4 regions of the Streptomyces sp. NPDC048248 genome follow, and region 3 is predicted to be linked to each of the others. Evidence: riboswitches for the same ligand, from Rfam matches in the RefSeq annotation. Region 3 holds a riboswitch; each other region holds the start of a gene.
The links. A riboswitch is a leader RNA that binds a small molecule or an ion and turns the genes downstream of it on or off. The one in region 3 is predicted to bind cobalamin.
Positions count from the first base shown of each region.

Region 1: another riboswitch for cobalamin. It lies ahead of cobN (cobaltochelatase subunit CobN); the one in region 3 lies ahead of metE (5-methyltetrahydropteroyltriglutamate--homocysteine S-methyltransferase).
Region 2: another riboswitch for cobalamin. It lies ahead of ACGFZW_RS02200 (energy-coupling factor ABC transporter permease); the one in region 3 lies ahead of metE (5-methyltetrahydropteroyltriglutamate--homocysteine S-methyltransferase).
Region 4: another riboswitch for cobalamin. It lies ahead of ACGFZW_RS31250 (ribonucleoside-diphosphate reductase subunit alpha); the one in region 3 lies ahead of metE (5-methyltetrahydropteroyltriglutamate--homocysteine S-methyltransferase).

Region 1 is NZ_JBICZL010000005.1:384,308-391,757, forward strand. It holds gene ACGFZW_RS13080 (GntR family transcriptional regulator) at 1-665, opposite strand, end outside; gene ACGFZW_RS13085 (hypothetical protein) at 849-1,289, shown strand; gene ACGFZW_RS13090 (precorrin-2 C(20)-methyltransferase) at 1,339-2,892, opposite strand; gene ACGFZW_RS13095 (precorrin-8X methylmutase) at 2,889-3,539, opposite strand; gene cobG (precorrin-3B synthase) at 3,617-5,047, opposite strand; cobalamin riboswitch at 5,172-5,304, shown strand; gene cobN (cobaltochelatase subunit CobN) at 5,429-7,450, shown strand, end outside.
Region 2 is NZ_JBICZL010000001.1:455,689-463,138, forward strand. It holds gene ACGFZW_RS02175 (hypothetical protein) at 404-973, opposite strand; gene ACGFZW_RS02180 (proline iminopeptidase-family hydrolase) at 1,337-2,221, shown strand; gene ACGFZW_RS02185 (hypothetical protein) at 2,297-2,803, opposite strand; gene ACGFZW_RS02190 (TetR/AcrR family transcriptional regulator) at 2,946-3,551, opposite strand; gene ACGFZW_RS02195 (FAD-dependent oxidoreductase) at 3,652-4,698, shown strand; cobalamin riboswitch at 4,990-5,197, shown strand; gene ACGFZW_RS02200 (energy-coupling factor ABC transporter permease) at 5,227-5,937, shown strand; gene ACGFZW_RS02205 (energy-coupling factor ABC transporter substrate-binding protein) at 5,934-6,302, shown strand; gene cbiQ (cobalt ECF transporter T component CbiQ) at 6,310-7,059, shown strand; gene ACGFZW_RS02215 (energy-coupling factor ABC transporter ATP-binding protein) at 7,056-7,450, shown strand, end outside.
Region 3 is NZ_JBICZL010000023.1:71,575-79,024, forward strand. It holds gene ACGFZW_RS34280 (SUKH-4 family immunity protein) at 1-827, opposite strand, end outside; gene ACGFZW_RS34285 (ATP-binding protein) at 1,002-3,152, opposite strand; gene ACGFZW_RS34290 (hypothetical protein) at 3,501-3,686, opposite strand; cobalamin riboswitch at 3,808-4,028, shown strand; gene metE (5-methyltetrahydropteroyltriglutamate--homocysteine S-methyltransferase) at 4,190-6,553, shown strand; gene ACGFZW_RS34300 (hypothetical protein) at 6,744-7,037, shown strand; gene ACGFZW_RS34305 (class I SAM-dependent methyltransferase) at 7,273-7,450, shown strand, end outside.
Region 4 is NZ_JBICZL010000017.1:63,893-71,342, forward strand. It holds gene ACGFZW_RS31230 (extracellular solute-binding protein) at 50-1,318, opposite strand; gene ACGFZW_RS31235 (GntR family transcriptional regulator) at 1,561-2,322, shown strand; gene ACGFZW_RS31240 (DUF3311 domain-containing protein) at 2,569-2,829, shown strand; gene mctP (monocarboxylate uptake permease MctP) at 2,898-4,520, shown strand; cobalamin riboswitch at 4,704-4,863, shown strand; gene ACGFZW_RS31250 (ribonucleoside-diphosphate reductase subunit alpha) at 5,023-7,450, shown strand, end outside.

The sequences.
Region 1 (7,450 bases), on a different contig from region 3:
GTGCGGCAGATCAGGATCACGGGGGTGCCCATCGGCAGGGCCAGCCGGTCCGCTTCCTCGGCGGACGGCATCCGGCAGCGGACCTCCTCGCGGAAGCGGACGGGCTCGTGGCCGAGTTCGGCCAGACGCGCGTACGTGCCTCCGGCGCCGGTGTCCCGCGCGGTGATCGCGGATCCGGCGACCACGTCGGCGGGCAGGTAGGAGGTCGAGAGGAGGACCGGCTTGCCTTCGAGCACGTAGCGGCGGCTGCGGACGCAGACGGGTGCCCGCGGCGACAGCGCCAGCGCTTCGGCGACGCGGTCGTCGGCCGGGCTTTCGGTGACCTCGACCCGGTCCACGTCGAGGGGCCGGTCCTCGATGTCGGCTGACCAGACGGACCTGCCGGTTCCCCATCGGTCGCGGGCCAGCCGTGGAAGTCCGCGTCGGCGCAGGGGCTTGAAGGACCGAACGTAGACCCCGGCGCCCTTGCGTGCCTCTGCCAAGCCCTCGTTCTGCAGGACGCCAAGGGCCTGACGCACGGTCATGCGGGCCACTTCGTAGGTGGCCATGAGGTCGTTCTCGCCCGGAAGCCGGTCGCCCGGGCCGTATGTGCCCGCCCGGATGGCGGCCTTCAACTCCTCGGCAATCCGCTGGTACTTGGGCTGCCGGACGTTGCCCTGAGCCATGGAGCGATCACTTCCTTCCTCTCCGGACACCCTAGAGGCAGCTCGCCGGGGTTCGTATGAACGTGCCCATCGTGACATCTCTAGAGATGCATTGACGGTGGGGGTGGCGTCGGCTTCCATGGGGATATCCCGAACATCTCTAGAGATGTTCGGGATCGTGTGTCGTCGACGAGGAGGACATTCATGGAAAGGGATCGGGGTGCGCTCGCGATGGGCGCCCAACTGGCGGAGGACCTGCACCTCGCACTGCTCGCGCGGGGCTTCTTCGTCCGGATGCAGGCGGCGCCGCCGCTGCACGGCCGCGCATATGTGAGCGTCGAGCCGTTACGTCACGAGGTGGCCCGGCGGCTGATCGACGTGCTGGGGCCGCCGGCGCCCGAGCGCCGGGACGGCGACCCGTGGACATCGGCAGAGGACGCCCTGACCGAGCTGCGCAGAGCCCTCTTCGCCGCGCGTCTGACCCTGCCGTCCCTCGGGCTGGACGGCCCCTGCATGGACAGGGAAAAGGTGCTGGTCACGCTCGGAAACGCGCGGCCGGATGTGGTCCACCGGCTGGCGGACGTCGTCCTGAAGGGGGCTCAGGTGACCGAAGCGGACGCGCGAAGCCGAGGGGAGACCTGCTGACCGGCCTACGGAGGCCAGGGGGCAGTCACTCGCACCGCCCCCTGGCGCTTCACGCCTCCGGATACCGCCGCGGTGTCCAGACGGCCTCCGTGCCGTCATCGCGTCGGACCGCCTGGGTCTGGGACGAGCCGATCAGCAGGATGGTGCGCATGTCGACCTGGGCGGGGTCGAGGTCGCAGAGGCGGACGGTGCGGACGGACTCCTCGGGGCCGCCGACGTCGCGGCCGAGGACGACCGGGGTGTCGGGGGCGCGGTGCTCCAGCAGGAGTTCGCGCATCTTGCCGACCTGCCAGGTCCGGCTGCGGGAGCCGGGGTTGTAGAGGGCCAGCACCAGGTCGGCGGCGACCGCCGCGCGCAGGCGCTCGGCGATCACCTCCCAGGGCTTGAGGCGGTCGGAGAGGGAGATGACCGCGTAGTCGTGGCCGAGCGGGGCGCCCGCCCGGGCCGCGGCGGCGTTGGCGGCGGTGACGCCGGGCAGGACGCGTACGGGAACGGACCGGTAGGGGTCCTGCGAGGCCACTTCGAGGACGGCGGTGGCCATCGCGAAGATGCCGGGGTCGCCGCCGGAGACCACGGCCACCCGTCGGCCGCGCCGGGCCAGGTCAAGGGCGAGTTCGGCGCGCTCGGACTCGACCTTGTTGTCGGAGCCGTGCCGGCGTTGGCCGGGACGGACCGGCACCCGGTCGAGATAGGTGGTGTAGCCGACGAGGTCCTCGGCAGCGGCCAGGGCGCCGCGCGACTCCGGGGTCAGCCACAGCGGCCCCGCCGGTCCGGTGCCGACGACCACGACCTCGCCCGGGGCGGGATCAGCCGCGTCCACCGCCTCCGGAGCCGGGTTGGCGATCCGGCTCGGGACGACGGCGACGGCGAAGTACGGGACCGAGCCCGCGTCGATGGCCGCGAGGCGGTCGGTACGCTCACCGGCCATCGTGGCCCGCTCGACGTACTGCGCCTCCGGCATCCGGCCCGAACGCTCCATGGCCCGGCGGACGGCCGGGAAGGTGCGGCCCAGCTTCATCACGACCGCGGCGTCGGTGGACGCCAGACGGGCGGTCAGCTCCTCTTCCGGCAGGGTGCCGGGAAGGATCGTCAGCACCTCGTCGGCCTCGGCCAGCGGCTTGCCCAGGCGGGCCGCGGCGGCGCTCATGGAGGTGACACCGGGGATGACCTCGGTGGGGTAGCGGTGTGCGAGCCGCTTGTGCATGTGCTGGTAGGAGCCGTAGAAGAGCGGGTCGCCCTCGGAGATGACCGCGACCGTGCGCCCCGCGTCGAGGTGGACCGCGAGCCGGGCCGCCGCCTCCTCGTAGAACTCGTCCAGCGCGCCCCGGTAGCCGCCGGGGTGGTCGGTCGACTCGGTGGTGACCGGGTAGACCAGCGCTTCCTCGATGTGGTCGGCACGCAGGTGCTCAGCGGCGATGGAGCGCGCGATGGAGCGTCCGTGCCGGGCGCTGTGGTACGCGATCACGTCGGCCTCGGCGATCACCTTCACGGCCCGTACGGTCATCAGCGACGGATCGCCGGGGCCGAGCCCGACGCCGTACAGACGGCCCCGGGACTGCGGCTCGCTCGGGCCGCCGTTGGCCTGCTGCTCGCTCACGCTCATTCTTCCTCGCTCGCCATGGCGTTGATCGCGGCGGCGGCCATGGCGCTGCCGCCACGCCGCCCGCGCACCACGATGTGATCCAGCTTCGACGGGTGGGCGATCAGCGCGTCCTTGGACTCGGCCGCGCCGATGAAGCCGACGGGTATGCCGATGACGGCGGCCGGGCGGGGCGCGCCCTCCTCGATCATCTCCAGCAGCCGGAACAGCGCGGTGGGCGCGTTGCCGACGGCCACCACGGCACCGTCCATCCGGTCCCGCCACAGCTCCATCGCGGCGGCGCTGCGGGTGGTGCCCATGCGGGCGGCGAGTTCCGGCACCGACGGGTCGGCGAGCGTGCACAGCACGTCGTTGCCGGCCGGCAGCCGCTTGCGGGTGACGCCGCTTGCGACCATGTTGGCGTCGCACAGGATCGGGGCGCCGGCGCGCAGCGCGGCGCGGCCGTTCGCCACCACCTCGGGGGTGAAGGCCAGGTCGCGTACGAGGTCGACCATGCCGCAGGCGTGGATCATCCGGACCGCGACCTGGCTGACGTCGGCGGGCAGGCCCGCGAGGTCCGCCTCGGCGCGAATGGTGGCAAAGGACTGGCGGTAGATCGCCGCCCCGTCCTTCTCGTAGTCGAACACTGTGCCCTCGGGGTGGTGGGTCATCTGATGGGTCGTGCGGTCGGCCGTGCTGTGAACTGTGCGGGGAGCCGCGGGGTCGGGTGGTGCGATGGGTCGTGCGGTCATGGAGCTGCCGGCGGGGTCGCGGTGGCGCGGGAGACGGCCGCGGCGACGTCCCGGAGCCGGGCGGTCGTGCCGGCAGGCCCGTCGTCCGCCACGCTCCCGGGGACGGACCGCCGGCCCTCCGGTCCCACGACGGACACCTCGTAGCCGTCCTCGGTCGCCAGGACGTCGACCCAGGTGCCGTGCGGATGGCCGCAGCGGCGTGCGCAGCCGGACCAGTGGACGGGGAGTTCCGGCGGGCCCACCGGGGAGCCGGTGATCACGACGGCGGCGTCGGCGCGGACGTCGGAGAGCGACTTGGCGCAGCCGGGGCGGCCGGTGCAGGCGCCCGTACGGTGCCAGGGGGAGGCGGGGTCGGTGAGGAGCCCGGCGTCCGCCAGCTCGCCCAGCCGGGGTGCGGCCGTGGCGGCCGGCAGGCCGGGGACGATCACACCGCGCCACGGGGTGACCCGCAGTGCGCTCGCCCCGTCGTCGGCCGCCACCGCGGTCAGCAGCCGCCACTGGGCGACGGTCAGCCGGCCCAGCGGCGCGAGGACGGACAGGGCGCGGGGGCCGGGGGAGCCGCCCGGTCCCGCGGGTCCTTCGACGATGCCGGGGACGGGGGCCTTCGTGTGGTCGGGAGCGGGGAGCGGCTGCTCGGGCGCCGGGACGTACGCGGCCGGAATGCCCGCGGCCCGCAGCGCATCCGCCGTACCGCGCGCGGTCAGGGCGTGCGCGGCGGGAAGCTCACGGACCCGCCAGGCGCCGCTGCCGCTCGCCGCGGCGGCGATGAGGAACGCCTCGGCGGCGACGAGCGCGGCGCGCGCGACGTCCGGTCCGCAGATCCGCACGGCCGCCGGGTCGTCGCCGACGTACAGCAGGGCACTGCTCTCGGCGGTGGCCTCCGCCACACTCCCCCGGGCCTCCCCGCACGGTTCTGCGACCAACCTCACATCACCGCCGAGCGCCGTCACATCACCCCTGCCGTCGTCCAGGACGAAGAGGAAACGGCCGGAGAGCGCCGTCGCGGACGCGCTCGCGCAGAGCAGCCCGTCCAGCTGACGGGCCCACAACCGCACGTCAGGGGGGGTGCGGCGGTCCAGACCCGCGAGCGGGGAGGCCAGGATGTTGCGGACGCGTTCGTGGCGTTCGGAGGGCAGCAGGCCCGCGTCGCGCAGCAGCTCCGCGAGCTGCTGGCCGCAGTCCTCCGCGAGGCCGCGCAGTTCCACGTTGCCGCGGGAGGTGAGGGAGAGGTGGCCGTCGCCCAGGCGCTCCGCGGCGTCGCCCAGCGCCGATGCCTGCCGGACCGTCAAGTCGCCTGCGGGCAGCCGGACTCGCGCCAGGCTGCCGTCGTCGGCGGAGTGCAGCCGCAGGGCTCCCGGGCAGGCGTCACCGCGGTCCCGTAGGGGCGGTGCGGCCGCAGCGGGCCGGAGCGAGGGGGAGGGCGGCATGGCGGCGAGCATACCGACGTCGGGCAACGGCGGACCGGGGGAGGCGGACCGGGAGCGGGGCCCGCGCGGGCGGGCCCGGAGGCGCTCTCCCCCGCCCGGCACAGAGCCCTTACTATGCAGGTCGGTGGGTCGGCTGATCCGCCGGACGCCAGCGACGGCGCCAAGGGAGGAAGCCCGGTGAGAATCCGGCGCGGTCCCGCCACTGTGAACCCGTTCCACGGGTGAGCCAGGAACTCCCGCCGTCCTCCTACCGCCCGGGGCGCGGACCCCGAGGAAGGCCTGACGCCGCATGCTGCAATCTTCCGGGGGGCGGCCCCCGCGCCTCCGCGCAACCACCGGGCCGCAGGGCGTGACCCGTGAGATCTCGCGAGGTGCATCCCTGTGATCCTGCTGCTGTCGACGTCCGACACCGACCTGCTGAGCGCCCGCGCCGCCGCAGGCCCCGTGCCGTACCGCCTCGCCAACCCCGCGCGCCTCGACCTCGACGAGCTGCCCGCGCTGCTGGAGGGCACCGACCTCGTCGTCGTCCGCCTGCTCGGCGGCATCCGTGCCTGGCAGGAGGGCCTGGACCTGCTGCTCGCCCAGGAGCGGCCGGTCGTCGTCCTCACCGGTGAACAGGCTCCCGACGCCCAGCTGATGGAGGCGTCCACGGTCCCGGTCGGCATCGCGGCCGAGTCGCACGCCTACCTCGCGCACGGCGGCCCCGCCAACCTCGACCAGCTCGCCCGCTTCCTGTCCGACACGGTGCTGCTGACCGGCCACGGCTTCGAACCGCCCGCGCCCGCCCCCACCTGGGGACAGCTGGAGCGCCCGGACGCCCGTACGGACATCGAGGGCCCGCTGGTGGCGGTGCTCTACTACCGCGCCCACCACATGAGCGGCAACACCGGCTTCGTCGACGCGCTCTGCGGCCGGATCGAGGAGGCCGGTGGCCGCCCGCTGCCGCTGTTCGTCGCCTCGCTCCGCGCGCCCGAGCCGGAACTGATCGACGCCCTGCGCCCGGTCGACGCGATCGTCACCACCGTCCTGGCCGCCGGCGGCACCAAGCCCGCCGAGGCATCGGCCGGCGGCGACGACGAGTCCTGGGACGCAGGCGCGCTCGCCGCCCTGGACGTACCGATCCTCCAGGCCCTGTGCCTGACCGGATCGCGGGCCGCCTGGGAGGAGAACGACGAGGGGCTGTCCCCGCTGGACGCCGCCTCGCAGATCGCCGTCCCCGAGTTCGACGGCCGGCTGATCACCGTCCCGTTCTCCTTCAAGGAGGTCGACGAGGACGGACTGCCCGTCTACGTCGCCGACCCCGAGCGGGCCGCCCGGGTCGCCGGCATCGCCGTGCGCCACGCCCGCCTGCGCCACATCCCGGCCGCAGACAAGCGCCTCGCGCTGGTGCTGTCCGCGTACCCCACCAAGCACTCCCGCATCGGCAACGCCGTCGGCCTGGACACCCCGGCCAGTGCCGTCGCCCTGCTGCGCCGACTGCAGGCGGACGGCTACGACTTCGGCGACGAAGAGGTCCCAGGACTGGTCTCCGGCGACGGCGACGAGCTGATCTACGCCCTCATCGAGGCCGGCGGCCACGACCAGGAGTGGCTCACCGAGGAGCAGCTCGCCCGCAACCCCGTCCGCATCCCGGCCGCCGACTACAAGCGCTGGTACGCCATGCTGCCGCAGGAACTGCGCGAGTCGGTGGAGGAGCACTGGGGCCCGCCGCCCGGCGAGATGTTCCTCGACCGCTCCCGCAACCCCGAGGGCGACATCGTCCTCGCCGCCCTGCGCCGCGGCAATCTGCTGATCCTCATCCAGCCGCCGCGCGGCTTCGGCGAGAACCCGATCGCGATCTACCACGACCCCGATCTGCCGCCCTCGCACCACTACTTGGCGGCCTACCGCTGGATCGCCGCCTCCCAGGACGACGGCGGCTTCGGCGCGGACGCGATGGTCCACCTCGGCAAGCACGGCAACCTGGAGTGGCTGCCCGGCAAGAACGCCGGCCTGTCCGCCGCCTGCGGCCCGGACGCGGCGCTCGGCGACCTCCCGCTCGTCTACCCCTTCCTGGTCAACGACCCGGGCGAGGGCACCCAGGCCAAGCGCAGGGTGCACGCCACCCTCGTCGACCACCTCGTGCCGCCGATGGCCCGCGCGGAGTCCTACGGCGACATCGCGCGCCTGGAGCAGCTCCTCGACGAGTACGCCGCCATCTCCGCCATGGACCCGGCAAAGCTGCCCGCCATCCGCGCGCAGATCTGGACGCTGATCCAGGCGGCCAAGCTCGACCACGACCTCGGTCTCGAGGACCGCCCCGACGACGACGGCTTCGACGACTTCCTGCTGCACGTCGACGGCTGGCTGTGCGAGGTCAAGGACGCCCAGATCCGCGACGGTCTGCATGTCCTCGGCGGTGCG
Region 2 (7,450 bases), on a different contig from region 3:
GCGCTGAATGGCATGCGGCAATTCCGCCCGCATGCGGAGGGATTTCTGTCGGGAGTCAAGAGAGAGTGTGCAGAATCAGGCCTGATCCGTTCACCGGGACATGCCGGATTTACCGCACGGTCCTGCCTTCCATATCCACCTGACGCGCCCTCGGGCGGTCGCTCACCGGTGCGCGAAGCGGGCTCCGTCTTCGGACGGGCGTGGGTTTTTTGCCGTGTGGGGGTGCTTCCGGTGCGATGCGCCGACGGGATGGGGCCATCTGCATGGAATGAGCAGCGGCATGATGTCGCCGGAGGTCGTCACCGCCTTCAGCTTCTGCGGCTATGCGGCCGTCAGGGCACTCTCACGCGGGTAGGGCCTGGGATCGCGCCGCTCAACCCCTTGACCGGCTGGGCCGAGCGCCTCAGCCACGTTTACGCGCAGCGTAATTCCGGGTGAACCTGACCGCGAGGACGATGAGAGCGACCGGAATAACCCAGTTCAGCCAGTCGTCCCCGGAGGTGAAACGCAGCGCGAGCCACCCGAGGAGGGCGATGACCGCGAATACACAAGCCCAGACCAGTGTCAGGACCCGGTTGGCCTTCTTGAACCGAGGTGTGTCCCACACCTGCTCGGGTGTTGACTGCCGGGCGTACTGAGCGGTGAAGGGGTCGAACGCGAGCGAAACGAAGGCCACCAGGGCGATGAACCCGCTTGAGATCACCTGGGCGTATTCCTCCAGCCAGTCTCCCTGGCTGCGATCCAGCACCAGCGCGAGTACCGATACGACGGCGAAGAAGAGAAGACCCGCCACGTTCAGGACGTTCACCTGCCCTCGCCGGAGGTCAGGCATCGTGAGAACGACGGCCGCGATCAAGCCGGCAAGAGCCGCGTAACCCCACGTGCTGGGCCCGGCGACGACGTCGAAGATGATCCAGGGAGCGAAGGCGAAGAAGAGGGTGCCCGTTCCCGAACCTGCGTCACGATCGGCCACTCGGTCTTCCTTTCGACGGCTGCGCGGGCCACGTGACGCTACGGCATCGTGCTGCCCGACCCATACCGCTGACCTGTACCCATTTCCGTTCTCGTGACATCCAGGGCAGTGATGGCGCGAGCCCGCCCCTGGTATGACCGATTCACCAAGACGCCTCGCCCATCCCCATACGTATCCCCAGGAACTCTACGCGTCCAACTCCGGTCCAGCGATTGAGGTCAGTTCGCTCGGATACCGCTCCACACGCGAATGCACCCGAATGGCGTGCATCGACAGAACCCGGTGTTCTCCCATCGCGCTTCTGCCTCTCGGAACAGGCGAGGCGGCCCACTGACACCATTTGAGGTGTGGTACCTGTGCTGAGTGCTCAAGGAGACCCACACCCTGCCGCTGCCGGACGGCGGCATCTACGCCGAAGTCCATGGATCAGGGGACGCCGTACCCTTGCTGACGCTGCACGGCGGGCCGGCAGCCGGCAGTCAGTATCTGAGCTCGCTCGCACGGCTGACCGACGGCGGTCGGCAAGTGATCCTTTACGATCAACTCGGCTGCGGCCGGTCCGACAAACCGGATGACCCGTCGTTGTGGACCGCCGCACGATACGCGGCCGAAGTGCAGCAGGTGCGGGACGCTCTGGGCTTGGAGCGCGTACATCTCCTCGGCCAGTCGTGGGGCGGCATGCTGGCCATCGAATACATGCTGGGCCGACCCTCCGGCGTCGTGTCCCTGGTTTTCGCCGATACGACCGCGAGCATTCCTCAGGCCACTGACGGGCTTCTTCGGCTGCGAAGTGAGCTACCGCCGGAAGCCCGCGCGGCTCTCGACGAGGCCGACCGCACCGGCAGGAGAGACGACCCCGCCTACCAAGCGGCTCTCATCACCTTCTACCAACGCCATGTGTGCCGCCTCCCATCCTGGCCGCAGGAGATGTTCCAGATGGCGGAGAACATGGATGGGAACCCCGTGTACTCCCACATGTGGGGCCCCGACGAACTCAGCCCCAGCGGCTCCCTGGCAACGTGGGATCGGCGAGACCGTCTTGCCGAAATCACCGTGCCGGCCCTGGTACTGACAGGCCGATACGGCGAACTCGTCCCGGAATGCTCTCAGAGCCTCGACGCCGGATTGCTGGACTCACAGCTCGTCCTCCTGCCCGAGTGCTCACACCTCCCCCACCTCGAGGAGCCGGAACAATGGTTCGGCGCCGTCGCCACATTCCTTGAAGAAGCCGAAGCCCGGGCATCCTGACGTATAGCGGGGTGCGGCACATTTCCCCCGCCCGTGCGAACCTACCCGCGCCGGCGTGGACCTGCATTCCGAGTGTCAGCGGAGCGCGTGGGGCCGCTGATTCGGACCAGGCGGTTCGAAGCTCAGTCCGTTCTCGTCGAGCGCGTTGAACACCGTTGCCCGGCCCGCCTCGAAGACGAAACTGACGTCAACATTTCCCTGAGCCAGGTCCCTGGTCTCCCATTCGAGCAGTTCAACCCCCGTGAGGCACAGACCTCGCAGGGCCCGCAACTCGGGCAGGGGGTCGGGACGCCACTCCAGATCGAAGTCGGGCCACCGAACCGGTCGGGTGGGGTCGATCGTGTTCCATGTGAGCGAGAGATCGTCAAACTTCTGATGATTGATCTCGATCTGCTCGCCATCGAAGTCGAACAGTACCGGGCAGTCACTGAACCACTCGTCGTCCTGCAGGTCCCAGACCATCCAGGCTGTCGTCAGAGTCCTGCGGGCAAGGGCACCCAGGCGGGTCCCGTGCTCCCCCACAATCTCACCACGGCCGTTCAACCACGAGGGTTGGTAGCCCCGAATGCCGAAATCGAACATTGCGCCATCTTCTCAGAGCCCCGCGTTCAGCCCGGCGTACCGGCCCATAGGCAACTGACATGCGGAGCAGACGCCATTGACCGAGCCCGAAAAGAGCGTCGACCTGTTCGGGATCGATGTGAGCGAATGCCGGACTCCTTCATCAGCTCCCTGCACGGGCCGATTTGTCGCCCTCGGGGTATACCGCCTGCAGGAGGTCACGGACAAAGCGGTCGGGGTCGTCCAGGCCGGCTGCCGCCAGGGTGTCCGGCCCATCGGCCAGGAGGTGTGGGATGGCGCCGTGCATCGCGAGGGTGACGACGGCGGCGCGCTGCGGGGTGACGGGCAGGCCGGCGGTTCGCTGCGCGGCCTCGAATCCGGCGAAGTCGGAGCTCGCGATGGGGTCGAGTACGGCCGATAGCCAGGGCTTGCGGGCCGCTTCGGCCTGCAGCTCCAGGTAGGCGAGAAGCCGGGGGCGGCCGGGGCCTGCGACGTTCCGGAGAAGCCCCCCGAACATGGCGACAAGCCCCTCGCGGTCGGTGGGCAACGCACCGGCGGCCATCTGCGCGGCGGTGTCGCGGTATTGCTCCAGGCAGCGCTCGGCCACCGCACGCAGGAGGGCGTCCCGGGTCGGGAAGTAGTTCTTGGTCGTGCCGTGCGGTACGTCAGCGGCCGCGTCGACCGCACGATGCGTCAGTCCTCGCCCGCCCGCGGCGGCCAGTACGCCGATAGCCGCATCCCGCAGGCGGTCCCGTCGGTCCGCATTCACTGCCAGAGGCCCTCTCTCCTCGACTCCTTGCCCACACTACCCCAACCGTGGTACCACAGGTGTGGTGGTCGATCGAATCCGAAGCGACGTAGGGGGCGGCATGACGGGAACGGCAGTTGTCGTGGGGGCGGGGGTGGGCGGACTGGCGACCGCACTCGGGCTGCGCCGGGCCGGCTGGACGGTCACGATTCTGGAGCGCCGAAAGGAGCTGGAGCGCTACGGCACCGCCTTCGGCATCCATCCCACCGCTCAGGCCGCACTCGACCGCCTCGGGGTGGGTGAGCCTTTCCGTGCCCGGGCGGTGCCCTACCGAAGCGCCCGGATCCGTACCCCGCAAGGGAAGGTGATGGCGCGTCTGCCGCTGGAGCGGATCGAGCGGAAAGCGGGCCGCCCCGAACTCCTCATTTCCCGGCCCTATTTGATCGACGCGCTCCTCGCCGAGTTGCGCGCCTTCGGGGACGTCCCGCTCAAGCTCGGCGAGAACGTCCGCGAAGTCGACGCGCTGCTGGTCGACAATGACCTGGTGGTAGGCGCTGACGGAATCCACAGTGCCGTGCGTGCCGCATGTCCCGGGGACCGGCGCAGCGGCCCGCGGCGCGTCGGGTCCGTTGCCTGGATCGGCGTGGCCGACTTCGAAAGCGGCGTACACGGCGAAACCTGGGGCACCGGCCGGTTCTTCGGCATGACACCCATCGAGCCCGGCCGCACCAACTGGTACGCCACCGTCCCCGAGGCCACCACCGCCCAGGAACTGCGCCGACTGTTCGAGGGCTGGCACGACCCCATCCCCCGGATACTCGCCGAGACCGACCCGGCCACCTGGATCCGCTACGAGATGCGGCACCTCTTCCCCGCCCTTCCAGCCTTCGTCGACCGCGGAAAGGTCGCCCTGGTCGGAGACGCCGCGCACGCCATGACACCCAACCTGGGCCAGGGTGCGTGCACCGCGATCCTCGACGCGGAGGCCCTCACCCGCGCCGTCGCCGGGCACGGCAGGGCCGGTCTGCCGTCCGCCCTGCGCACCTACGACGCGGAGCGCCGGCGCAGCGCTCAGCGGATCGCCTTCGCTTCACGTACCCTGCACCGCTTCATGACCACCGAGCGCACCCGCCTGCGTGATGCGCTGGTCCGTACGCTGCCGAGCTGACGGGCGATGGGACCTACGGACCGCACAGAGAACTCGGCCCGATTGCCGGCTCCGGTATCAGCGGGACGCCTTGCCCTGTCCCGGTCAGCCGCAGTACGGTCTTGCCCCCCGACGGGCGGACGGAGCGCCCGGGCCGCGAGGTCCTACTGGACATCAGATCGACGATGGCCATGGGACAGACCCCGCAATCCCTACCGAACCTGCCCACCTGTTCTCAGGGGCAGCCAGTCTCCGCAGACGCGCTCGGCCCCACGCGGCGAGGGCGTGCGGTGAGCCCTGGGCGGCTCCACTTGTCACCGCACCCGACCTGGCACTACTGTCACCACGCCTTGGTGAACGGGAAATCCGGTGTAATGCCGGTGCGGCCCTCGCCACTGTGAATCGGGAAGTCCGACTCCGGCCCTCACGGGCAGCCACTGGATCCTTGCGATCCGGGAAGGCGGAGTCCGGGCGGTGGTACCCGTCAGCCAGGAGACCGGCCAAGGCACTTCAACCATCCACGAGGTGCTGGAGAGGGTCTGCTGAGCCATGCACATAGCCGAGGGATTTCTGCCTCCGGCGCACGCGGTCGCCTGGGGCGTCGCGTCGGCGCCGTTCGTCGTCCACGGAGTCCGGTCACTCACCCGTGAGGTCAAGGCCCATCCCGAGAGCACGCTGCTCCTCGGCGCGTCCGGTGCCTTCACGTTCGTTCTGTCCGCCCTGAAACTGCCCTCGGTGACGGGGAGCTGCTCCCACCCCACCGGGACGGGGCTGGGCGCCATCCTGTTCCGCCCGCCGATCATGGCGGTGCTGGGCACCATCACCCTGCTGTTCCAGGCCCTTCTGCTCGCGCACGGCGGCCTGACCACGCTCGGCGCCAACGTCTTCTCGATGGCGATCGTCGGCCCCTGGGCCGGGTACGCCGTCTACAAGCTGCTGCGCCGTTTCGACGTACCGCTGATGGTGGCGGTGTTCTTCGGAGCCTTCGTCGCCGACCTTTCCACCTACTGCGTCACCAGCGTGCAGCTGGCGCTCGCCTTCCCGGATCCGGGCAGCGGATTCCTGGGCGCGCTCGGCAAGTTCGGCACCATCTTCGCGGTCACCCAGATCCCGCTCGCGGTGAGCGAGGGGCTCCTCACGGTGCTCGTCATGCGGCTCCTCGTGCAGTCCAGCAAGGGCGAGCTGACCCGGCTCGGCGTGTTCCTCACCGGCAAGCGGGCGAAGGCCGAGAAGACCGAGACCGAGGCGGTGGCCCGATGAGCAGGAACGCGAAGATCAACACCCTGCTGCTGGCGCTCGTGGCAGCGCTGGCGGTCCTGCCGCTGGTCCTCGGTCTCGGTGACCACAAGAAGGAGCCCTTCACGGGCGCCGACGCGCAGGCCGAGACGGCGATCACCGAGATCGACCCCGACTACAAGCCTTGGTTCTCCCCGCTGTACGAGCCGCCGTCCGGCGAGATCGAGTCGGCGCTTTTCGCCCTCCAGGCGGCGATCGGCGCGGGCGTCCTCGCCTTCTATTTCGGTCTGCGACGCGGCCGCCGCCAGGGCGAGCAGCGGGCGCATGCGCAGCAGGACGCCGACGGCGCCGAGAGCGGCGCCGGGGTATCCGCGGCCCAAGGGGACTGACCACCCCGTGCTGCCGATCGACGCGGCGGCGCACAGCAGTCGCTGGCGCCGCCGCCACCCCGTGGACAAGGCCGTGCTCGGTCTCGGGCTCACCGTGCTGGCGATCTCGCTGCCTCCCTGGCCCGGCGCGGCCCTTGTTCTCCTCACCGCCCTCACCGTGCTGCTGGGCCCGGCGGGCGTACCCGGGCGTCGTCTGTGGCGCGCGTACCGGGTGCCCCTGGGTTTCTGCGTCACCGGTGCCGCCACCCTGCTCGTCCAGGTCGGCGGGCCCGAGGGATTCGTGACCCTGGCCGACGGCGGGCCGCTCCGAGCCGGCCAACTGCTGCTGCGGACCTCGGCCGCGTCGCTCGGCGTCCTGCTGTTCGCCTTCACCACCCCGATGTCCGATCTGCTGCCCCGCCTCGTCAAAGCCGGGATCCCCGCTCCGGTCGTGGACGTGGCCCTGGTGACGTACCGAATGAGCTTCCTGCTGCTCGATTCGGTGCGCCGGATCCGGGACGCCCAGGCAGCCCGGCTCGGGCACACCACCCGGGCCGCCACCTGGCGTTCGCTCGCCGGACTCGGCGCCACCGCGTTCGTACGCGCCTTCGACCGGGCGGCGCGGCTGCAGACCGGACTCGCCGGGCGCGGCTACGACGGCACCCTGCGCGTCCTGGTGCCCGAGGCCCGCGTCTCCGCCCGGTTCATGGCCGGCAGCATCGCGCTGCTCGTGGCGCTCGCCGCCCTCACCTTCGTCCTGGAAAGGCCGCTGTCATGAGCGAACCCGCGCTGGTAGCCCTGCGGGGCGCGTCCTTCGCGTACGAGGACGGCCCGACAGTGCTCCAGGGGCTCGACTTCGATGTGTGCGAAGGTCGTGCACTGGCCCTCCTCGGCCGCAACGGCAGCGGCAAGACCACCCTGATGCGGCTTCTCAGCGGCGGGCTGCGGCCGCGCGACGGCCGGTTGACGGTCGAGGGCCTCCCGGTCGCCTACGACCGCAAGGGGCTGACCCGGTTGCGTACGACCGTCCAGCTGGTGGTGCAGGACCCGGACGACCAGCTGTTCGCCGCGTCGGTGGCCCAGGACGTGTCGTTCGGGCCGTTGAACCTCGGCCTGCCCGATGGTGAGGTGCGGTCCCGCGTGGACGAGGCGCTCGCCGCCCTGGACAT
Region 3 (7,450 bases):
TTCGTGGGCTCGGGGAGCGGGGTGCCCGCCACGTCGTCGGCGTCGTAGCGACGTACGCCGTCAGCGCCGAAGGCCTCCGTCAGCTTGCGGCCCAGGGCAACATCGCGGAGCGGCTCGGCCGGCTCGACCTCGGTCGGCACCGGCGCGCGGTGAGGCCGTGGCGGCGGCTGCTGTCCCGCGATCTGGTGCATCATCTCGACGTGCTGCAGCAGCCCGGCGATCGCCTCGGCGCGCTCCTCGCCCCGCAGGCCGTACTCCTGTGTGCAGGAGAACCGGGCGTTGGGGTGGACACGGCTGATCAGCCGGCCCGGGTATCCCCCGGGGAGCAGGCTGGAGCTGAGGTCGGTGTGGATCGCGACGACGTTCTGCGCGGGGATTCCGAGGCTCTGGATCTCCGCCATGGCCTGGAACTCGGAGTGCGGCAGACCGGGGGCGGAGTTCTTGAAGAGGCTCGTCTCCTCGCCGGTGCGCGGGTCGACGTAGGTGATGACCGTGGTGTTGCCGGGGCCGGTGACCGGCGGCTGCGCGGGCGGCGTGGCCTCCTGACCGCCGCCCTGCTTCTGCTGATACATCCGCACGACCTCATCGACCGGCACGGACGGCCAGGTGCTCAGCTCGCCGGTGCGGCGGTCGACCACACCGCAGGAGTGGCCGATGGTGGCCGGCGGCCGGCGCTTGCCCGTGACCGGGTCGCGCTCGATCCGCGGGGCCGCGGCCCACACCACCCAGCCCAGATCGAACTCCTGCATCCGCACCTCACGGCGCTCCTGTCCTTCGGGGTTGAGCCACCCCTCGGCGGTCGCGAGCGCCTGCTCCTGGCTGATCACGGGATCTCCCTTCGGGTCTTCGGGCGGACGGTGCCGGTGCGGCCGAGGTCGGTGCCGGGCGAGCTCCGCGGCCCTCGTCCGAGTGGGCCTGAGTGCAGGCGGTCCGATGCGGGCGCCCGCGAGAAGCTTGGGGCGTTTGAGCCTTTGAGCCTAACGGGCTGCGGTGGGTGGGTGTCAGGCGGCCGGGTGGGCATCGGGCCCGGAGGCTTGTGGAGCCTGTGCGGCTTCCGGTGTGGGCTCGGGAGCCTGTGCGGGCTCGGGCTCGGCTTCCCGGGGGTTGGGTACGGAGCGCCGAGCGTTCGTGGGATGGGGCTGCGCTGGGCGGATCTGCAGCGCCTTCACACCTCTTTCCGTGGCGACGAGGAGGAGGCCGTCCGGGGAGAGGTCGGTTCCCGTGAAGGGCGTGGCGGAGATCAGGGCGGTGACGATCTTCTCGTCGCCCTTCTGCTCGCCGCGTCGCCAGATGCGTACATAGTCGGCGCCGCGGCTGAATCCGAGCGGCCTCGTGGCGCGCTCGTCGTCCGAGGAGCGCACGATCCGGGTCGGGTCGGCATCGATGACGGAGCCGGTGGCGAGGTCCTGCACCAGCACGGCGGGCGCCTCGGGATCGTCGGCCTTCAACGGGCTTGAACCCGGGGTGCCTTGCGGCACGGCGCATACGGCGACCGCGAGCGCGGCCGACTCCGGAGACTTCTGCTCCGCAGGAGCATCCGCTGCGCTGTCCGACGCGGCCTCGGACGGGCGCAGCATGCCGACGGTCACGGCGTCGACCCCGGCGACCGGTACGCTCCACAGGGTGTGCCAGGGAAGCTCGGGCACCGTGCGGCGCAACGCCGTCGCGTACTCCGGCAGTCCGTCTTCGACGAACGCGGTCTCCAGGAGCGCCGCTCGAAGGATGGCGGGTGCCTGGGTGCGGGTGAGCAGCGGAGCGGTACGCAGATAGGTGCGCGCCGGTGCGTCCAACTGCTCCGGGGGTACGGCCTCGACCGCGGCGCGCAACCGCACCGGCTCGGCGTGGGCGAACAGGCCCGGGTCGGTGAGGAGCCGGGGGAGCAAACCGGCCTCCAGGGTGTGTCCGGCGATGTGATCGCGGACGTACGCCCCTGCCTTCGCCCAGTCCTGATCGGGTACGGCCTCCAGCAGTTCCATGGCGACACGCGCCTGAGCGCCCGGAACATCCGGAATGCCTGCCCGAACGGCCTCGCCGATACCCGGGTGCTGCAAACCAAGGAGCGTCCGCTCGTCCTCGGGGATGCCTTCGCCGGCCCTCTCGATGGGGCGGATGAAGGGGGCGACGAGCAGCATGCCCCGCGCCATGTCCTCGCTGATGTCCCGTTCGGCGACTGCGGAGGCGAGCGGGGCGAGCAGGTGCACGGGCAAGCCGTCACCCTCGGCAAGAGCGAGGGGCGCGAGGATCTGTCGCAGGATGCGGGGGTGGGTGTCGAGTCGCTGGGCGTGCAGATCGAGCACTTCGCCGACGCTCCGTGGCAGTTGACTCGCATCCGCCGGGTCGAACCCCTCCGGGTTCATCAGGATCGACTGCACGGCGAGATGCGTGGTCAGGCGGCTGCCCGCGCCGTCTCCCGCGTGCCGGGCGATCAGCTCGGCGAGCGCGCGTCGAGCGTCGGGATCGACCGTAAATGGCAGCTCCGGGGCGCCGAATTGGGGGTTGAGCAGCGCCTCGGCCTGCAGCACAAGCCCTTCGGGGTCGCCCCACTCCGGTGCGTCGAGGTCGATGATCCGGGCCACGCCTGGCGGCAGGCCCTCGGCGAGCTCGGTGGCGAACTCCCGGGGCACGTCGGCGAGAAGGCGTATGGAATCGACGGCGGCGAGGGGCTTCAGCACGTCCCGCACCACATGCGCGGGCTCACCCGTCCCCCGCACCGGACCGGCCCGATCCACATCCGGCACCACGATCGTCACCGGCCGCCCGGACAACGGGAGTTGACCGAGTTCGGGGAAGATGTCGGCGGTGCGGGTCGCGGACAACTCGTAGTGGTCGGCGAGCAGCCACAGGGTCTGCGCTGCCGTCAGCCCCGCAACGCTCGGCACCGCGGGTGCGGGCAAGTCCGCAGGCACGGTCGCCGGATCGAGCGGGTCCAGCTCGACCCCCTTGCGATACTCCGGGTCGCAGAGCATCAGGAACCCCGTGAGCAGCCGCGAACATCCGGTGCCCGGGCTTCCGGTCAAGATGACGACCCGAGGCGCGCCCGGCCGCTCCGTCCGCCACGCGGTGAGCGCGCGCAGCGCCGCATTGCGCCCCCCGATGTAGGGGTGGGGCTCATGGGCCTTGGCCTGTTCCGGGGCCTGGGTCGGGCTGGTCATTGTCTCCCCGTTGTCCTGTCCGTCCGGCACCGTCAAGTCGTGTTGACGTACGCCGTTCATCCTAGAGGCGTCGCACGGGGTGAGGCGCACCCGACCGCTGCTTGTTACCCAGGTGTCGCGTGCACTTGTCACCCTTGTGTGGCGCGGTGCCGGCGAAACGGCTCGGTGATCGATTCCGGCCGGGCGAACGCGTACACCGGTGTGACGCCAACGTGGTGTTCGACAGGCGTGGTTGGAATGTGGGCGGGCGATCACGGGGTGCCTCATCACCCCGTGAAGCTTTCGTCCCCACATCCTGCCGCACCGCACTGACAATGCCCCTGACCTGACCTGATTCCCCAAAGACCTTCATGAGCAGCCCCACCGTGGCGAGCGGGAGCAGCAGCGCTTCCACAGTGGCGACGCTCGGAGACATCCGCCCATGGCGTCGTGGGCCGCTTTGCCTTCGTCGTCCTCGGTGAAGGCAGCGATGATCTTGCTCATCGCGTCGGCCTCCAGCCCGGCGGGGTGCGCCTCTGCGGGAGTGCGGGGCATCCGGTGACATTGCTCCGCACCCCGCGCAGTGCTGTGTGTCCCCGGATATGGGTCCGCGGCCCGTGTCTCTTATCACCGTCCACCATGCGGTGCGGGCTGCGCGCCTGCCGGTTGTCCCTCTAGGGTGACAGGTGCAGCTGGTTCGCCCCGTCCGCCAGGCGGGAGCGTCGTAAGAGGGAACCCGGTGGGAATCCGGGACTGCCCCGCAGCGGTGAGTGGGAACGAACGCCGTCATACGCACTGGACCCGGCCGGGTCTGGGAAGCGACGGCCAGTAGGTGTCTCGTACATGTACGAGACGGGCCCGCGAGTCCGAAGACCTGCCCGTTGCCCGCACGTGACCGATCGCGTGCGGCCATCCCGGTGACCTCGTGGGCGGGTCGGCGTACATATCGAGCGGCACACGCGAGAGCACCACCGCGTGGCCCCGCCCGGTGAGTCGTTCCTTCGCGCTCTCGTTCCGTTCCCGGGACACCGACGAGACATCTCGCGAAGGAGAGTTCCGTGACAGCGAAGTCCGCAGCCGCGGCAGCACGGGCCACCGTGTACGGCTACCCCCGCCAGGGACAGCACCGGGAACTGAAGAAGGCCATCGAGGGCTACTGGAAGGGCCGCGTCGACGCCGACGCCCTCCGCCGGACCGCGGCAGAACTGCGCCGCGCGAACTGGCAGCAGCTGGCCGACGCCGGCATCCACGAAGTGCCGTCCGGTGATTTCTCGTACTACGACCACGTCCTGGACACCAGTGTCATGGTCGGCGCTGTCCCCGAGCGGCACCGCGCGGCGGTCGACGCCGACGCTTCCCCAAGCTCTCGGCTTCGCTCGAGCAGGGGATGCCCCATTGACGTCTACTTCGCCATGGCGCGGGGCACCCAGGATGTCGCGCCGCTGGAAATGACCAAGTGGTTCGACACCAACTACCACTACCTGGTCCCCGAGCTCGGCCCGGACACCGTCTTCACCGCCGACTCCACCAAGCAGGTCGCCGAGCTGAAGGAAGCACTCGCGCTCGGGCACGCCGCCCGCCCGGTCCTCGTCGGGCCGGTCACCTACCTCCTGCTGGCCAAGCCGGCTCCGGGAGTGACCGCCGACTTCGAGCCGCTGACCCTGCTCGACCGGCTCCTTCCGGTGTACGCCGAGGTCCTCGCCGACCTGCGGGCAGCGGGCGCAGAGTGGGTGCAGCTCGATGAGCCCGCTCTCGTCCAGGACCGCACCCCGGCGGAACTGAATGCCGCCGCTCGCGCCCACCGCGAGCTCGGGGCCCTCACCGACCGCCCGAAGCTCCTGGTCGCCTCCTACTTCGGTCGGCTCGGCGACGCGCTGACCGTCCTGGCCAAGGCGCCGGTCGAGGGGCTCGCCATCGACTTCACCGAGTCGGGCGCCGCCAACCTCCAGGACCTCGCCGCGGTCGGCGGACTGCCCGGCAAGCGTCTGGTCGCGGGCGTCGTCAACGGCCGCAACATCTGGATCAACGACTACGAGAAGTCGCTGTCGACGCTGGGCACACTGCTCGGTCTCGCCGACCACGTCGATGTCTCGGCCTCCTGTTCGCTGCTGCACGTCCCGCTGGACGCCACCGCCGAGCGCGACATCGATCCGCAGATCGCCCGCTGGCTGGCCTTCGCCCGTCAGAAGACGCAGGAGATCGCCGTCCTCGCACGCGGCCTGGCGCGCGGCACGGAAGCCATCGCGGGCGAACTCGCCGCGAACCGCGCCGACCTCGCTTCCCGGGCCGGATCGGCACTCACCCACAACCCGGCGGTGCGAGCCCGCACCGCGGCCGTCACCGAATCCGACGGGCGCCGCTCCCAGCCGTATGCCCAACGGACCGCCGCCCAGCGCGCGCACCTCGGCCTGCCGCTGCTGCCCACGACGACGATCGGCTCGTTCCCGCAGACCACCGAGCTGCGCACGGCACGGGCCGACCTGCGTGCCGGGCGGATCGACACCGCCGGCTACGAGGAGCGCATCAAGACCGAGATCCGTGACGTGCTCGGCTTCCAGGAGAAGGCCGGGATCGACGTCCTGGTGCACGGCGAGCCCGAACGCAACGACATGGTCCAGTACTTCGCCGAACAGCTGACCGGCTACCTGGCCACCCAGCACGGCTGGGTGCAGTCCTACGGCACCCGCTATGTGCGCCCGCCGGTCCTCGCCGGGGACATCTCCCGCCCCGAGCCGATGACGGTGCGCTGGACCCACTACGCCCAGTCGCTGACCGAGCGTCCGGTCAAGGGCATGCTCACCGGCCCGGTCACCATGCTCGCCTGGTCCTTCGTCCGCGACGACCAGCCGCTGGGCGACACCGCACGCCAGGTGGCCCTCGCCCTGCGCGACGAGGTCAACGACCTTGAGGCCGCCGGGACTTCCGTCATCCAGGTCGACGAGCCCGCACTGCGCGAAACCCTGCCACTGCGCGCAGCCGAGCACGCCGGGTACCTGGACTGGGCGACCGAGGCGTTCCGCCTCACCACCAGTGGCGTACGGCCGGACACTCAGATCCACACCCACATGTGCTACGCGGAGTTCGGCGACATCGTCCGGGCCATCGATGCCCTCGACGCCGACGTCATCAGCCTGGAGGCCGCCCGCTCCCACATGCAGGTCGCGCGCGAGCTGGCCGAGCACGGCTACCCCCGTGAAGCCGGCCCCGGTGTCTACGACATCCACTCCCCGCGCGTCCCCAGCGCCGAAGAGGCAGCAGCCCTCCTCCGTAAGGGACTTGAGGCCATCCCCGCCGAACGGCTTTGGGTCAACCCCGACTGCGGCCTGAAGACCCGCGGCTGGCCCGAGACCCGGGCCTCCCTGGAGAACCTCGTCACCGCCGCCCGCGAGATCCGCAGCGAGCTGGCCGCCGGCGCCTCCTGACCGCCCCTTGAGTCCGGGCCGGACACCACCGTGTCCGGCCCGGACCCGCCGGGTTCGAAACCGTCCGCCCGCCGCGGAGCGGGCTGTGGGGTTCCATCCATGACGGCTGAGGGTGAGAGCGAATCGGCGGCCAGCGAAGCCTTGGTCGGCGGCATGGTGAACGCAGGTGCCGTCTTCCGGCGGGGTGCCCATGCTCGATCCCGCCTCCGCGGCTGCCCTCTACCCTCCCGGGCTGGATGCGCACGAACGGTTGCGGATCTTCGTGGACAGCTACGGCGTGTCCCTTCAGGAGCGCACCGAGCTGCCCGACATCATCGAACAGACCACCGCGGCCTGCCGGGCGTTCGCCGCCGACCGCGTGGCCGACGGTGACCCGACCTACGTCAAGTCCGATGCAGATTGCTGTGGTTGGCAGCGCTGGGACCGCATCCGGGGTTGGCTGACGGCCAACCGTGAGGCGTTCTCGGCCGCTCTGCAGGACTGACCTCGCCTGCTCGCCGGCGAGCGACTCATCTCGCACGCCGACCCGCACCGTACGGGCACGTGCCTTCGGCGCACCACCGTGAACGGCGTCATCTGCCCGCTCCCCGGCCAATTGTGAACTTGCCGGGAACTCAAAGGCCTTGGCAGCCGACTCGTGTGGTGAATGGCCCGCACTGACGAGGTCGCGGCGCTGCGGCGTCCGACCCGGCCCGGCACTGGAGTGAGGTTGCAGCCGTATGCATTGGTACGAGGACGACGGATTCTGGTCGGATTTCTCCGGGACGATGTTCTCCGAGCGCAGGCGCACGGCGACGGCGGACGTCGTCGCCGGCTCACCTCTGCTCGACTTCCCGGCCGGGAGCCGCGTCCTGGACCTGTGTTGCGGGCCCGGCCTGTATCTGATGCCGCTGGCCC
Region 4 (7,450 bases), on a different contig from region 3:
TGGTTCCGTACGGGCCGGGGGCGGCCGGCCCGTACGGAAGCGGGTGCGGCTACTGCTTGGCGAGCCGCGAGTTGATCTCGGACTCGACGTCCTGGGCGGCGTCGGCCGGCGCCTTGCCGTTCAGGACGGCCGTCATATAGCTCTTGATCGGGTTCGGCACGTTCTCCACGGCTGCCCACTGCGGGATGGGCGGCGTGGTGCCCGCCGACTTCTGCGCCGCGGGCGCGGCGGCCTCGGCGGCCGGGTTGCCCTTCGCGGCGTCCGCCAGGTCGGGGGACTTGGGCGTCCAGCCGACCTCCTTGACCATCTGTCCGTCGTTCTTCTTGGACAGGGCGACCTTCAGGAATTCCTTGGCGAGTTCCTGCTTCCCGCCCATGCCGGCGACGGCGAAGTTGGAGCCGCCGAGGAATACGCCCTCGGGCTTGTCGGCCGTCTCCCCGGGGATGGTGAAGAAGCCGATGTCTTCCTTGATCTTCGGGTTGGCGGCGATGGCGGTGTTCGCCTCGTAGCCCATGGCGATGACCGCGCCGGTTTTGCCCTTGGAGAAGACCTCGGCCTGCTGCGGGGTGGCCTCGTCCTTGTTCTTCGGAGCGGTGCTGAAGGACTGGTACTGCTGGTAGATGTCCATGGCCTTGGAGACCTTGGGGTCACCGAGGTTGGAGACCCACTTGCCGCCGGCCTTCTTCACCAGGTCCGCACCGGTGCCGATGGTCAGCCCGTCGAAGAAGTACCAGTTCTGGCCCGGGAGATAGAGCGGCTCGGCATCGGTCTTCTTCTTGATGGTGTCGAATGCCTTGAAGAGTTCGTTGCGGGTCTTGGGGGTTCCCTTGATGCCCGCCTCGGCCCAGATCTTCTTGTTGTACATGACCACGCGGTTGCCCGCGTACCACGGAAGCGCGTACTGCTTTCCGTCCACGAGCGCGCTCTTGTTGAAGGAGTCGTTCCAGTCGGAGCCGATCTCCTTCTTCACGTCGCCGAGGTCGGCCAGCGCACCTGCCTTGGCGTAGGCGGCGGTCTGCGTGTTGCCGATCTCGACGACGTCCGGCGGCGTGTCCTCGGAGAGGGCCGTGCTCAGCTTCTGCTGAATTCCGTTCCACTGCTGGACCTTGAACTCGACCGTGGCGCCGGTCTTCTTCTTGAACTGCTCGGAGACCTGTTTCGTCCACTGTGCCGGGTTGGACCCGTCCATCACCCAAACGGTGAGCTTCTGGCCCTTGAAGCCGTCCGCTCCCGCCTTGCTGTCGTCGCTGGACCCACAGGCAGCGACACTCACCAGCATTCCCGCGACCGCCGTCGCTGCTATGAGCCCACGCTTCATCGCGCTCTCCCCCAAAGGCCGGGTGTGGTCTTTAATGGTTTAGACCAGTGCCCGCAGCTTGGCCTAGACCTTTTGGGGTGTCAAGGGGTGTATAAGAGTCGCTGTCGGCTCCGTTACCGGACCGACATCGGGCGAGCCGGGACCTGCGAGGAAGCATGGGAACCCCACTCATGCCACGATGTGAGCCGCTACGTACGGAGGAGCCGGTGACGGCAGCGCGACAGGAGTCGGAGAGGCGGGTCATGGACACCGAAGGGGGCAGCGCCGAGAACGGCGGCGGCGCCACACGCACCGCTCGCGTGCCCAAGTACTACCGCCTCAAGCGGCACTTGCTGGAGATCACCGAGACCCTGCCGCCGGGGACTCCGGTGCCGCCCGAGCGCACCCTCGCCGCGGAGTTCGACACCTCCCGCACGACGGTGCGCCAGGCGCTCCAGGAACTGGTCGTCGAGGGCCGCCTGGAGCGCATCCAGGGCAAGGGCACCTTCGTGGCCAAGCCCAAGGTCTCCCAGGCACTGCAACTGACCTCCTACACCGAGGACATGCGGGCCCAGGGGCTGGAACCGACGTCCCAGCTACTGGACATCGGCTATGTCACCGCGGACGACCAGCTGGCCGGCCTGCTGGACATCGCCACCGGTGGCAGGGTGCTGCGCATCGAGCGGCTGCGGCTGGCCAGCGGCGAGCCGATGGCCATCGAGATCACCCATCTGTCGGCCAAGCGGTTCCCCTCGCTGCGCCGCAACCTCGTCAAGTACACGTCCCTCTACACCGCGCTGGCCGAGGTCTACGACGTCCGCCTGGCGGAGGCCGAGGAGACCATCGAGACCTCCCTCGCCACCCCGCGCGAGGCCGGACTGCTGGGCACCGATGTCGGCCTGCCCATGCTGATGCTCTCCCGGCACTCCCTCGACGCGCAGGGACAGCCGGTGGAGTGGGTGCGCTCGGTCTACCGGGGCGACCGCTACAAGTTCGTCGCCAGGCTGCAGCGCCCCACGGACTGAACACCCGGCGCCCGTCCCGTATCCGTCCGTGCGGGGCGGGCGCCGCACTCCGCCGTCCTGGGGCCGCTCCCGCACCGGCTCCCGGGGCTCGCGGGCCGCAGAGATGCACCCGGCGCGCGGGCCGGTGCACCGGCCGCAATGAAATCTCTTCCATACCGATATGCGGACAGCTAGTGACGCGCGCCACGGCCCTGCCATAGATTTCCAGCCGATTACACAGGAGATCGCCAGGGACGGAGCCCGCCCATGCCAGAGCCAGCCGAAACGCCAGGCACCAGAAAGGTCGTCACGCCCACGCGTGTGGTGGTCGGGCTGTGCCTGCTCGCTCCGTTCGTGGCGATGCTGTGGGTGAGCTCCTACGCCAGGATCGAGCCGACCTTCATAGGGATCCCGTTCTTCTACTGGTACCAGATGGCGTGGGTGTTCATCTCGACCGCGCTGACGATGACCGCGTACAAGCTCGTACAGCGTGAGCAGCGCGCGCGTAAGGCGGGTGCGGCGCAGTGACTCTCCTGACGATCGCTTCGGCGGCCCCGGCCGCTCCGGTCCGGCTGGCCGCCTCGGCCACCGACGGCGTGAACGGCGTCGCGCTGGCCGTCTTCGTGTTCTTCTTCCTGGCCGTGACGGTCATGGGCTTCCTCGCCGCGCGCTGGCGCAAGGCCGAGCAGTCCGCGAACCTCGACGAATGGGGCCTGGGCGGCCGGAGTTTCGGCACCTGGGTGACGTGGTTCCTGCTCGGCGGCGACCTCTACACCGCGTACACCTTCGTCGCCGTCCCGGCGGCCATCTACGCGGCGGGCGCGGCCGGCTTCTTCGCGGTGCCCTACACGATCCTGGTCTATCCGCTGATCTTCACCTTCCTGCCCCGGCTGTGGTCGGTGTCGCACAAGCACGGCTACGTCACCACCTCCGACTTCGTGCGCGGCCGCTTCGGCTCCAAGGGCCTGTCGCTGGCCGTGGCGCTCACCGGCATCCTCGCCACCATGCCGTACATCGCGCTCCAACTGGTCGGCATCCAGGCCGTCCTTGACGTGCTGGGGATCGGCGGCGGCGAGACCACCAACTGGTTCGTCAAGGACCTGCCGCTGCTGATCGCCTTCGCCGTCCTGGCGGCCTACACCTACTCGTCCGGACTGCGGGCGCCCGCGCTCATCGCGTTCGTCAAGGACGGTCTGATCTACCTCGTCATCGCGGTGGCGATCATCTACATCCCGATCAAGCTGGGCGGCTTCGACGCGATCTTCGACTCGGCCGGGAAGGCGTTCGCCGAGCCGGGACCGACCGGTAAGCCGCGCGGCGAGCTGGCGAGCGGCCCCAACGCGCAGTGGGCCTACGCCACGCTGGCGCTGGGCTCGGCACTCGCGCTGTTCATGTACCCGCACTCGATCACCGCGACGCTGTCCTCGCGCAGCCGCAACGTGATCCGCCGCAACACCACGATCCTGCCGCTGTACTCCCTGATGCTGGGCCTGCTCGCGCTGCTGGGCTTCATGGCGATCAAGGCCGGCACGGAGATCCACGGCAACCCGCAGCTGGCGATTCCGCAGCTCTTCGAGGACATGTTCCCGAGCTGGTTCGCCGGCGTCGCGTTCGCCGCGATCGGCATCGGCGCCCTGGTGCCGGCCGCCATCATGTCGATCGCCGCGGCCAACCTCTTCACCCGCAACGTCTACAAGGACTTCCTGAAGCCGGACGCCACCCCGGCCCAGGAGCACAAGGTCGCCAAGCTCGTCTCGCTGCTGGTGAAGGTCGGCGCCCTCGCCTTCGTCCTGACCATGGACAAGACGGTCGCCATCAACTTCCAGCTGCTGGGCGGCATCTGGATCCTGCAGACCATGCCGTCCCTCGTCGGCGGCCTGTTCACCCGCTGGTTCCACCGCTGGGCGCTGCTCGCCGGCTGGGCGGTCGGCATGGCGTACGGCACGCTCGCGGCGTACGGCGTGGCCAGCCCCACCCAGGCGCACTTCGGCGGCTCCAGCAGGGAGATCCCGGGTATCGGCGAGATCGGCTACATCGGCCTGACCGCGTTCGTGCTGAACGTCGTGGTCACAGTCGTGCTGACCTTCGCCCTGAAGGCCGCGAAGGCGCCGGAGGGCGTCGACGAGACCAGCCCGGGCGACTACACCGCGGACGTCGGCGACAAGGGCGTCAGCCCCGACCTGCCGCCCGCCACCGCTGAGGCCCCCGTCGGCCACTGAGCCACCGCACCGCCCCCGGCCACGGGCCGTCGCACCTCAGGGTGCGGCGGCCCGTTCGCATGCCCGGCGCGGTGCGGGAAACCGGCGGACGCCGCGCCCTGGTGCGCTGTCAGACACGCACGAGTGGACGGACAGACACGACTCGATCACTCGCGACTCACAAGATATGGGGGTGCACACGAGAACCCACCACCACATGTATGCTCGTGCTCGCTGTCGCCACAGGGGAATCCGGTGCGAATCCGGAACTGTCCCGCAACGGTGTACGAGTGCGCCCATAAGGCCCCAAGCCCTATCGCGCGCCCGTGGAGTCCGAAGACCTGCCGACGGTACGCCCGCACCGCCATCGGTGCGAGCGTCGATACGTCCGGGCCCCGTGGGATGGGCCGGTGGACGCCGCGCGGTGTGCCCGCGCATCCCGAAGAATCCGGGATGCCGCATGCCCGCGCGCGCCCGTCGCGCCCCTCCCTCCTGGCCCCCGCCGAGTGAGGGAGAGCATCACGTGACCATCGCGCCAACGGAGCCCGCGTCAGACGCCGAGGTCGTGCGGTCCGCGCCGCCCGCCCCCGCCGACCGGGTCGAGGACGGTCCCGGCGTCGCCCTGCTGCGCACGCTGACCGAGCTGACCGAGGACCTGACCGCGACCGACCCCGGCAAGGTGGCCGCCGCCGCCCTCCGCGGCCGCCACGCGGGCTCCGACGAGGCGGAGTTGCGCTCCCTGGCGATCGAGGCCGCGGCCGGTCTGATCGGTGACGAGCCGCAGTACTCCCGCCTCGCCGCGCGGCTGCTCACGCTCGCCATCGCGGAGGAGGCCGCGGGCCAGGGCGCCACCTCCTTCTCCGCCTCGGTGGACGTCGGCCACCGCGAGGGGCTGATCGCCGACGCGACCGCCGGGTTCGTGCGCACCCACGCCGACCGCCTGGACGCCGCCGTCGACAAGGCCCTCGCCGACGGCGCCGACGACCGCTTCGGCTACTTCGGCCTGCGCACCCTGCACTCCCGCTACCTGCTGCGGCACCCCACCACCCGTCAGGTCATCGAGACGCCGCAGCACTTCCTGCTCCGGGTGGCCTGCGGTCTCGCCGAGAACGACTCCCGCGCCGCGCTGGACGACGTCGCCGAGCTGTACCGCCTCACCAGCTCGCTGTCCTACCTGCCCTCCTCCCCCACCCTGTTCAACTCCGGCACCCGCCACCCGCAGATGTCCTCCTGCTATCTGCTGGACTCCCCGCTGGACGAGCTCGACTCGATCTACGACCGCTACCACCAGGTCGCCCGGCTCTCCAAGCACGCCGGCGGTATCGGTCTGTCGTACTCCCGGATCCGCGCACGGGGGTCGCTGATCCGGGGCACCAACGGCCACTCCAACGGCATCGTGCCGTTCCTGCGCACGCTGGACGCCTCGGTCGCGGCGGTGAACCAGGGCGGCCGCCGCAAGGGCGCCGCCTGCGTCTACCTGGAGACCTGGCACGCCGACATCGAGGAGTTCCTGGAGCTGCGCGACAACACCGGCGAGGAGGCCCGCCGGACGCACAACCTCAACATCGCGCACTGGATCCCGGACGAGTTCATGCGCCGCGTCGAGGCGGACGCCGACTGGTCGCTGTTCTCGCCTTCGGACACCCCGGAGCTGGTGGACCTGTGGGGCGCGGAGTTCGACGCCGCCTACCGCAGGGCCGAGGCCGAGGGCAAGGCGCTCAAGCAGATCCCGGCCCGGCTGCTGTACTCGCGGATGATGCGGACCCTGGCGCAGACCGGCAACGGCTGGATGACGTTCAAGGACGCCGCCAACCGCACCGCCAACCAGACCGCGGAGCCCGGCAAGGTCGTCCACTCGTCCAATCTGTGCACCGAGATCCTGGAGGTCACGGACGACGGGGAAACCGCGGTCTGCAACCTCGGGTCGGTCAACCTCGCCGCGCACCTCGGCGACGAGAACGCCGGCTGGGAGGAGGCGATGGACTGGGAGCGGCTGGACGCGACGGTCCGTACCGCCGTCGCCTTCCTCGACCGCGTCGTGGACATCAACTTCTACCCGACCGACCAGGCCGGCGCCTCCAACTCCCGCTGGCGGCCGGTGGGCCTGGGTCTCATGGGTCTGCAGGACGTCTTCTTCCGGCTGCGGCTGCCCTTCGACTCCCCCGAGGCGCGGGAGCTGTCGACCCGTATCTCCGAGCGGATCATGCTCGCCGCGTACGAGGCGTCCGCCGACCTCGCGGAGCGGCACGGCCCGCACCCGGCCTGGTCCTCGACCCGCACCGCCCGCGGTGTACTGCACCCCGACCACTACCCGAACGCCGAGCCCCGCTGGGCGGACCGGTGGGCGGCGCTGCGGAACCGGATCGCGGCGACCGGGATGCGCAACTCCCTCCTCCTGGCCATCGCGCCGACCGCGACGATCGCCTCCATCGCCGGTGTCTACGAGTGCATCGAGCCGCAGGTCTCCAACCTCTTCAAGCGCGAGACGCTGTCCGGCGAGTTCCTCCAGGTCAACGCCTATCTGATCGAGGAGCTCAAGGCGCTGGGGCTGTGGGACGCGCGGACGCGTGACGCCCTGCGCGAGGCCAACGGCAGCGTGCAGGACGTCGAGTGGATCCCCGAGGAGGTCCGGGCGCTCTACCGCACCGCCTGGGAGATCCCGCAGCGCGCCCTGATCGACATGGCCGCGGCCCGTACGCCGTACCTCGACCAGAGTCAGTCGCTGAACCTCTTCATGGCGTCGCCGACCATCGGCAAGCTCAGCTCGATGTACGCCTACGCCTGGAAGCGCGGCATCAAGACCACGTACTACCTGCGTTCGCGCCCGGCCACCCGGATCGCGCAGTCGGCACGCGGCACGGCGGCCGCCGCCCCCGCCACCGTCCCCCAGCAGGCCACCGACCCCGACGCGGTCGCCTGCTCCCTGGAAAACCCCGAGTCCTGCGAGGCCT